DNA from 2 places in the Pseudonocardia halophobica genome. Region 2 is predicted to be linked to the other one. Evidence: riboswitches for the same ligand, from Rfam matches in the RefSeq annotation. Region 2 holds a riboswitch; the other holds the start of a gene.
The links. Region 2 has a riboswitch for cobalamin ahead of ACQP04_RS15510 (hypothetical protein). Riboswitches for the same ligand answer to the same signal wherever they lie in the genome.

Region 1: another riboswitch for cobalamin. It lies ahead of cobN (cobaltochelatase subunit CobN); the one in region 2 lies ahead of ACQP04_RS15510 (hypothetical protein).

What each region holds. Positions count from the first base shown of each region.
Region 1 is NZ_CP192046.1:4,362,027-4,366,429, forward strand. It holds gene cobN (cobaltochelatase subunit CobN) at 1-1,816, opposite strand, end outside; cobalamin riboswitch at 1,877-1,999, opposite strand; gene cobG (precorrin-3B synthase) at 2,093-3,334, shown strand; gene ACQP04_RS20755 (precorrin-8X methylmutase) at 3,331-3,960, shown strand; gene ACQP04_RS20760 (precorrin-2 C(20)-methyltransferase) at 3,961-4,403, shown strand, end outside.
Region 2 is NZ_CP192046.1:3,216,110-3,220,512, reverse strand. It holds gene ACQP04_RS15520 (DNA polymerase IV) at 1-520, shown strand, start outside; gene cobT (nicotinate-nucleotide--dimethylbenzimidazole phosphoribosyltransferase) at 539-2,260, opposite strand; gene ACQP04_RS15510 (hypothetical protein) at 2,257-2,646, opposite strand; cobalamin riboswitch at 2,678-2,869, opposite strand; tRNA gene ACQP04_RS15505 (tRNA-Gly) at 3,030-3,105, shown strand; gene ACQP04_RS15500 (histidine phosphatase family protein) at 3,113-3,697, opposite strand; gene cobA (uroporphyrinogen-III C-methyltransferase) at 3,694-4,403, opposite strand, start outside.

The sequences.
Region 1 (4,403 bases), 1.1 Mb from region 2:
CGTTGGCGTGCTCGTCGAGCAGCTGCTCGAGGCGGGAGATGTCGCCGTAGGTCTCGGCGCGGGCCATCGGCGGGATCAGGTGGTCGACGAGCGTGGCGTGCGCCCGGCGCTTCGCCTGCGTCCCCTCGCCCGGGTCGTTGACCAGGAACGGGTAGACCAGCGGGAGGTCGCCGAGCGCCGCGTCGGTGCCGCAGGACGCGGACATGCCGAGCGTCTTGCCGGGCAGCCACTCCAGGTTGCCGTGCTTGCCGATGTGGACCACCGCGTCGGCGCCGAAGCCCCCGTCGGCGACCGGGGCGGCGAGCCAGCGGTAGGCCGCGAGGTAGTGGTGCGAGGGCGGCAGGTCCGGGTCGTGGTAGATCGCCACCGGGTTCTCGCCGAAGCCGCGGGGCGGCTGGACGATCAGCGTGACGTTCCCGGACCGCAGCGCCGCGACGACGATGTCACCGTTCTGCACGTAGTGCTCGCCGGGTGCCGCGCCCCAGTGCTCGATCACCCCGGAACGGAAGTCCTCCGGCAGGGTGTCGAACCAGCGCTGGTACTGCGCCGCGGAGATGCGGATCGGGTTGCCCGCCAGCTTCTCCTCGGTGAGCCAGTCCGGATCCTGGCCGCCCGCCTCGATCAGGGCGTGGATCAGTGCGTCGCCGTCCCCCGCCTCGACGCCGGGGAAGTCCCCGACGTCGTAGCCCGCCGCCGCCATGGCCTTCAGCAGCGCGACCGTCGACGCCGGGGTGTCCAGCCCGACCGCGTTGCCGATCCGCGCGTGCTTGGTCGGGTACGCGCTCAGCATGAGCACGATCTTCTTGTCCGCGTTGGGGATCCGCCGTAGGTCGGCGTGCCGCACCGCGATCCCCGCGACCCGGGCCGCGCGCTCCTCGTCCGGGACGTAGACGGACAGGCCGTCCGCGTCGACCTCCTTGAACGAGAACGGCACCGTGATCAGCCGGCCGTCGAACTCGGGCACGGCGACCTGGGTGGCGACGTCGAGCGGGGACAGCCCGTCGTCGTTCTCGTCCCAGGCGGCGCGGCTGGAGGTGAGGCAGAGGCCCTGCAGGATCGGGACGTCGAGCGCGGCGAGCTCCGCGACGTCCCACTCCTCGTCCTCGCCGCCGGCCTGCGCCGACGCGGGCTTGGTCCCCCCGGCCGCGAGGACCGTGACGATCATGGCGTCGGCCTGGCGGAGCGTCTTCAGCAGCTCGGCCGGGGCCTGCCGCAGCGAGGCGCAGAAGATCGGCAGCGGGGTGGCACCCTTGGCCTCGATCGCCCGGCAGAGGGCCTCGACGTACGCGGTGTTCCCGGCGAGCTGCTGGGCGCGGTAGTAGAGCACGGCGACGGTCGGCCCCTGCGCGGGCGCCGCGGAACGCTCCAGTACTCCCCATTCGGGCAGGGCGACCGGCGGCGCGAATCCCTCGCCGGTGAGCAGCACGGTGTCGGACAGGAAGGCGTGCAGCTGGCGGAGGTTCCCGGCTCCTCCCTGCGCGAAGTAGGTGTGCGCCTCGGCCGCGACGCCGGCGGGGACCGTCGACAGCTCCATCATCTCGGCGTCGGGAGCCATCTCGCCGCCGAGCGCGACGAGCGGGGTGCCGGAGGCGCGGAGGAGGTCCAGCCCCTCCTCCCAGTACCGGTACCCGCCCAGCACCCGCACGACCACGACGGCGGCCTCGGCGACCATCGCCGGCAGCTCGTCGAGCAGCACGCGGTTGGGGTTGGCCAGGCGGAAGTCGGCGCCGGAGGCCCGGGCGGACAGGAGGTCGGTGTCCGAGGTCGAGAGCAGCAGGATCCGCCCCGGGCCGTGGGGGGTCGGGGCAGCGCTCATCGAAGGTCCTCTCCTGCGGGATCCGCGTCCCGGGTCGTGGGTGGTGCGCGGCGGGCGGGTCAGTGTCCTGGCTCCCGGATCCGCGCTCGCCCCGGCCTTCCAGGTCTCCCCGTGGCCGTCCGTGCGGGGTCTGCTCCCCGGTGACAGTGGCGGGACCGCGCCGGACTCGCACCGGTCTTCCTGGGTCCCGCTCGCCGTATGCGGTTGTTCCGGGCCCACTCTCCGCAACGGGATCACTCCGCGTCAAGCGGTCCGGTTCGTGTTTACAGTGCTGCCGTGCCCACCCCTGCGCCCGCCGCCCGCTCGCGCGCCGACGCCTGCCCCGGCGTGCTCGCGCCGCACGACGCGGCGGACGGCGCCCTGGCCCGCGTCCGCCTGCCGGGCGGGGTCGTCGCGGCGGCCCAGCTGCGGGTCCTCGCGGCGTGCGCCGAGGAGCTCGGCGACGGCGCGGTGCACCTCACCTCGCGGGGGAACCTGCAGCTCAGGGGCCTGGACCGGGAGGACCCGCGGCTCGTCTCGCGGCTCGCCGCGGTCGGCCTGATCCCGGCGCCGTCGCACGAGCGGGTGCGCAACGTCCTGGCCTCACCGCTGTCCGGGCTGACCGGCGGGCGGGCGGACGTCCGGGGCCTGGCCCGTGCGCTCGACGAGGCCCTCTGCGCCCGCCCGGCGCTCGCCGCGCTGCCCGGCCGGTTCCTGTTCGCCCTGGACGACGGGAGAGGTGACGTCGCCGCCGAGCGCCCGGACCTGTGCTGGGTCGCGGAGGCGCGGGATCACGGGTTCCTGCAGGTCGCCGGGGTGCCGACGGCGGTGTCCTGCGTCCCGGCGGACGCGCCCGGCCTGCTCGTCGCCGCCGCTGAGGTGTTTCTCACGCTCCGCGAGGAGGAGCGGTCCGGCTGTGCCGGGGCCTGGCGCGCCACCGAGGTCCCGGACGCCCCGGCCCGGATCGCCGCCGCCCTCGCCCGCGGGTCGGGAGATCCGGCACCGCGGATCGCGAGCTCCGGCACCGCGAGTCGCGAGCTCGGCGAGTCGCGGGCTCCGATCGGCCCGATCCCCCGTGACGACGGCGGTGAGGCCCTCGGCGTCGCCCCCGTCCTGGGCGAGATCTCGGCCGCCCAGCTGCGGGGGCTCGCCGCCGCGGCACCCGAGACGATCGTGACCCCGTGGCGCACGCTGGTGCTGCCCGATCCCGCGCCCGACGCCCGGCAACGCCTGCGCGCCCACGGCTTCGTGCTCACGGCCGACGCGCCCGCCCTGGCCCTCAGCGCCTGCGCCGGCCGGCCGGGCTGCGCGAAGTCGCACGCGGACGTCCGGGCGGACGTCCGGGAGGTGCTGGGCCGGGCGCTCGATCTCCCCCGCGCCCACGTCGTCGGGTGCGAGCGGCGGTGCGGGGCACCGCACGAGGCGCACCTCGACGTCGTCGCCCTGCCCGACGGCACCTACCGCCTCGACGACCGCACCGTCCCCGACCTGTCCACCGCGCTCAGCGTCCTCGCACCGACCGGAGAACACCCCGCATGACCAGCGACTACATCCGCGACGGCGCGGAGATCTACCGGCGGAGCTTCGCCACGATCCGGGCCGAGGCCGACCTGTCGGCCCTCCCGCCCGAGGTGGCCTACGTGGTCGTCCGGATGATCCACGCCTGCGGCCAGGTCGACCTGACCGGCGACGTCGGCTTCTCCCCCGCCGTCGTCACGGCCGCCCGGAAGGCCCTGCAGGACGGCGCGCCGATCCTGTGCGACGCGATGATGGTGGCCTCCGGCGTCACGCGGGCCCGGCTGCCGAAGGACAACGAGGTCGTCTGCACGCTGCGGGACCCCCGGGTGCCGGACCTCGCCCGGGAGCTGGGCAACACCCGCTCGGCCGCGGCGCTGGAGCTGTGGCGGGACAAGCTCGACGGCGCCGTGGTCGCCATCGGCAACGCCCCGACCGCGCTGTTCCACCTCCTCGACATGATCGACGCGGGCGCGCCCCGCCCGGCCGCGATCCTCGGCATCCCCGTGGGCTTCATCGGCGCCGCGGAGTCCAAGGAGGCGCTCGCCGCGCGCACCGACCTCGAGTACCTCGTCGTGCACGGCCGGCGCGGGGGCTCGGCGATCACCGCGGCGGCGCTGAACGCCCTGGCCAGCGAGCAGGAGCTGTAGATGACCGGCACCCTCTACGGGGTGGGCCTCGGCCCCGGCGACCCCGACCTCGTCACGATCAAGGCCGCCCGGCTCATCGGCGCCGCGGACGTGATCGCCTATCACTCGGCCCGGCACGGCCGCTCGATCGCCCGGCGGATCGCCGAGCCGCACCTGCGCGGCGGCCAGATCGAGGAGCCGCTGGTCTACCCGGTGACCACGGAGACCGTCGACCACCCGGGCGGCTACCAGGGCGCGATCGACGAGTTCTACGCCGAGGCCGCCGAGCGCCTCGCCGCGCACCTCGCGGCGGGCCGGGACGTCGTGCTGCTGGCCGAGGGAGACCCGCTCTTCTACGGCTCCTACATGCACATGCACAAGCGGCTGGCCGGCCGGTTCCGCGCGGAGGTGGTGCCCGGCGTGACGTCGGTGAGCGCCGCCGCGGCCGCGCTCGGGCAGCCGTT
Region 2 (4,403 bases):
GACCACCGCCTTCGCCTCCACCGACCTCGCCACGCTCACCGCGGTCGCGCAGCGCCTGGCCCGCACCGCGGTCCCCGAGGGCGGGGTGCGGCTGGTCGGGGTGTCGCTCTCGGGGCTCGCGGAGAGCCCGCCGCCCGCGCTGTTCGAGGCCGTCCCGTCGGCGTCGGGCTGGACCACGGCCCCGCTCGCGGAGCCCGCGGACGACGCCGGGGCGGACACGGTGCTCACCGTCGAGACCTCGGAGGAGGCCCACCCGGAGCCCGGCACAGAGTTCGGACCGCGCCCGGGCGGCCGGCACGGGCCCCGCGACCCGGCGAGCCCGTGGCGGGCGGGCGACGACGTCGCCCACTCCGAGCACGGGCACGGCTGGGTGCAGGGCGCGGGGCACGGGCGGGTCACCGTCCGGTTCGAGACGCGGGCGACCGGACCCGGTCCGGCGCGGACCTTCGCCGCGGACGACCCTGCCCTCTCCTTCGCCGACCCGGTCGAGAGCTGGCGGCTGCCCTCATCGGCGCACTGACGAGGCGCCCTTCGCTCCTCACGCGTCCTTGTCCGCCACCCCCGCGGCGTCGAAGGTGGCCACGTCGGCGAGCGCCCGCGCCGCTCCCTGCACCACCGGCAGGGCGAGCAGCGCGCCCGTGCCCTCCCCCAGCCGCATCCCGAGGTCGAGCAGCGGGTCGAGGCCGAGGTGCGCCATCGCGATCCGGTGCCCGGGCTCGGCGGAGCGGTGCCCGGCGACGCAGGCCGCCACGGCGTCGGGGGCCAGGACCGAGGTCACGAGCACGGCCGCCCCCGCGTTGACGCCGTCGAGCAGCACCGGGACGCGCAGCGCGGCGGCGCCGAGGACGAACCCGGCGATGCCGGCGTGCTCGAGCCCCCCGAACGCGGCCAGCAGCCCGAGCCCGTCGGCCGGATCCGGCGAGTGCAGGGCCAGCGCCTGCCGGACGACGTCCGTCTTGCGGACGAGCGTCTCGTCGTCGATCCCGGTGCCCCGACCGGTCGCCTCGGCCGGGTCCGCCCCGGTGACGGCGCAGATCAGCGCGGCCGCGGCGGTGGTGTTGGCGATGCCCATGTCGCCGGTGATCAGGCAGCGGTTGCCGGCGGCGACGAGATCCCGCGCCACCTCGATGCCGGCTTCGACCGCCCGGCGGGCGTGGTCGCGGGTCAGCGCCGGACCGGCCGTCATGTCCGCGGTGCCCGCGGCGACCCGGCGCGGGAGCAGCCCGGGCACCGGGTCGAGGGGCGCCGCGACGCCGACGTCGACCACCTGGACCTCGGCGCCGAGCTGGCGGGCGAACGCGTTGACCACGGCCCCGCCGGCCAGGAAGTTCCCGACCATCTGCGCCGTGACCTCCTGCGGCCACGGCGTCACGCCCTGGGCGTGGACGCCGTGGTCCCCGGCGAACACGGCGACGGCCGCGGGCTCGGGCACCTCCGGCGGGCACTGCCCCGCGATCCCGGCCAGCCGCACCGCGAGGTCCTCGACCCGGCCGAGCGAGCCGCGTGGCTTGGTCATCCGGTCGAGCCGGTCCCGCGCCTCCGCCTCGGCGGTGGCGTCGGCGGGCCGGATCGCGGCCACGGTCTCGTCGAGCAGGGTCATCGCCACCTCCCCGGGCAGCGCCCGGTCTCCGTACCGCTCCTGGTGCACCGCCCACCGCAGCGGGCGGCGACGGGCCCAGCCCGCGCTCGCCAGCTCCGGCTCCGGCGCGAACTCCCGCACGTGCCCGACGCACAGGTACGCCACCACCTCGACGTGCGCGGGCAGCCCGAGCAGGTCGGCGAGGGCCCGCAGGCCGGCGTCGTCGAAGAAGCTGACCCAGCCGACGCCGAGGCCCTCGGCGCGCGCGGCCAGCCACAGGTTCTGCACCGCCGAGGCCGTGGAGTGCGCGGCCATCTCGGGCCGCCCGTACCGGCCGAGGACGTGCCGGCCGCCGCGCGTGGGTTCCGAGGTGACGACGACGTTGACCGGGGTGTCGAGCACCGCCTCCACCTTGAGCGCGCCGAAGGCCGCCGCCCGGGCGCGCGGCATGGAGGCGGCGAACGCGGCCCGCTGCGCCGCGACCAGCTCGGCCACGCGCTCGCGGGTCGCCCGGTCCCGCACCACGACGAAGTCCCAGGGCTGCGAGAACCCCACGCTCGGCGCGGCGTGCGCGGCCTCGAGCACGCGGCGGAGCGCCGCGTCCGAGACCGGCTCGTCCGGCAGGAACCCGGTCCGGACGTCCCGACGACCGTGGACGACCTCGTAGAAGTCCCCCGTCACCACGGCATCGGGCTCAGCCGCGGCGGGACGACCGAGACGCCGGGCCGCGCGACCGCCTCGATCCCGGCGACGCGCAGGCCGTCGAGCAGCGCCCGGCAGCCCGGGTTCGACGCGGGGTCACCGTGCACGGCGAGCACCACGTGCGTCGCCCCCAGACCGATCATGTCGGCGACGGCGGCGGCCGCCCCGGCCAGGTCCGGAAGGCGTTCGACGCGCCAGGCCTCGGCGTAGAACAGGACCGTCGACTCGACGTCCGGGGTGGTGAGCACGGCGTCGGCGGCGGCGAGCAGGTCGGCGCCCTCGGCCGCGTCCGGGTCACCCCCGCCGGCACCGAGGACCGTCACGGTGGGAGTGCGCGCAGCGGTGTCGCGACCGTCGCCGGTCATCCTGGCCTCCTCGAGGGTCCGCGCCCTCATCGTCGAAACCTGCGACGGCGGCGAGTGTCCTGGCTCCCGGATCGACGCGCGTCCCCGGCCTTCCCACCCCCTCGGGGCAGTGGCCATCGGGCGGGGACGCGCTCCCCGGTCACAGTGGCGGGACCGCACCGGATTCACACCGGCTTCCTCCACTGCCGTCGCCCACGACGACACCACGCCGCGGGCGGAGAATCAAGCGGCCGGGCGTCACACCCGGTCGACCGGTGAGGCCATATACCGCACGGGTCCGTCGCGCTCGGTGATCACCCCCTGGTCGGAGGCCTTCCGAGGTGGGGTACTGTGGTCGGCGTCGGAGCGAACAGCCCGGCGGCCCCGGGAGACCGGGTGCAGATGCGGACGTAGCGCAGCTGGTAGCGCATCACCTTGCCAAGGTGAGGGTCGCGGGTTCGAGTCCCGTCGTCCGCTCCACGACCTCCTAGCGGTGCGGAGCCAGGTCCTCCGCCCGCGCCCACCTCCCGCGCCCGACCGGCCGCAGCGCGACGACCGTGCCGTTGGCCGGGACCTCGCGGGGCGCCTCCTCGACCCCCAGCCCGCAGGCGGCGGCGACGAGGGCCCGCAGCGTCTCGCCGTGGGTGACCAGCACGACCGATCCGGCCGCAGGTAGGGCGCGCAGGACCCGGCCGGCCCGCGCGTGCAGCTCCCGGCCCGTCTCGCCGCCCGGCGGGGCCCAGTCCGGCTCCGCACCGGCCAGCACCCCGGCGCACTCGGCGGCCGGGCGGCCCTCCCAGTCGCCGTGCGACTGTTCGCGCAGGCCGGGGCACTCGCGCACCGGCAGGCCGAGGACCCGGCCGACCACCGCCGCCGTCTCGGCCGCCCGGCGCTGCGGGCTCGTGAGGACCAGCGCGCCGGTGCCGACCTGCAGCGCCTCCGCCGCGGCCCGCGCCTGCGCCCGGCCCCGCGCCGTCAGCCCGACGTGCGCGGTGCGGCCCTGCAGCAGCCCCGCGGCGTTCCACGTGCTCTCGCCGTGCCGGACCAGGTGCAGCACCGGCGGGGTGCTCACCGCTGGGCCGCGAGCCCCGCGACCGGCCCGATCACGACGATCGCCGGCGGGCTGATCTCCTGCTCCTTGACCTGCACCGCGACCGTGCCGAGGGTGGCGCGCAGCGTGCGCTGGATGCGGGTGGTGCCGTCCTGGATCACCCCGACCGGGGTGTCCGCGGGCCGGCCGTACTCGATCAGCGCGGCGGCGAACTGCGCGATCCGCTCCACGGCCATCATCAGCACGACCGTGCCGCGCATCCGGCCGAGCGCCTGCCAGTCGACGAGGCTGCGCGGGTCGTCCGGCGCGACGTGCCCGGACACCACCACGATCTCGTGCGCCACCCCGCGGTGGCTGACCGGGATCCCCGCGACGGCCGGCGCGGCGAACGCGCTGGTGATGCCGGGGACGACCGTGACGGGTACGCCGGCCTCGGCACAGGCCTGGACCTCCTCGAACCCGCGCCCGTAGACGAACGGGTCGCCGCCCTTGAGCCGCACCACGAACTTGCCGGCCTTCGCGTGCTCGATCAGCAGCTCGTTGATCCGCTGCTGCGCCATCGCGCGGCCGTACGGGATCTTGGAGGCGTCGATGACCTCGACGTCCGGGCCCAGTTCCTCGATCAGGTCCCGCGGGCCGAGCCGGTCGGCCACCACGACGTCCGCCCGGGCGAGCAGCCGCCGCCCGCGGACGGTGATCAGCTCGGGATCGCCCGGCCCACCGCCGA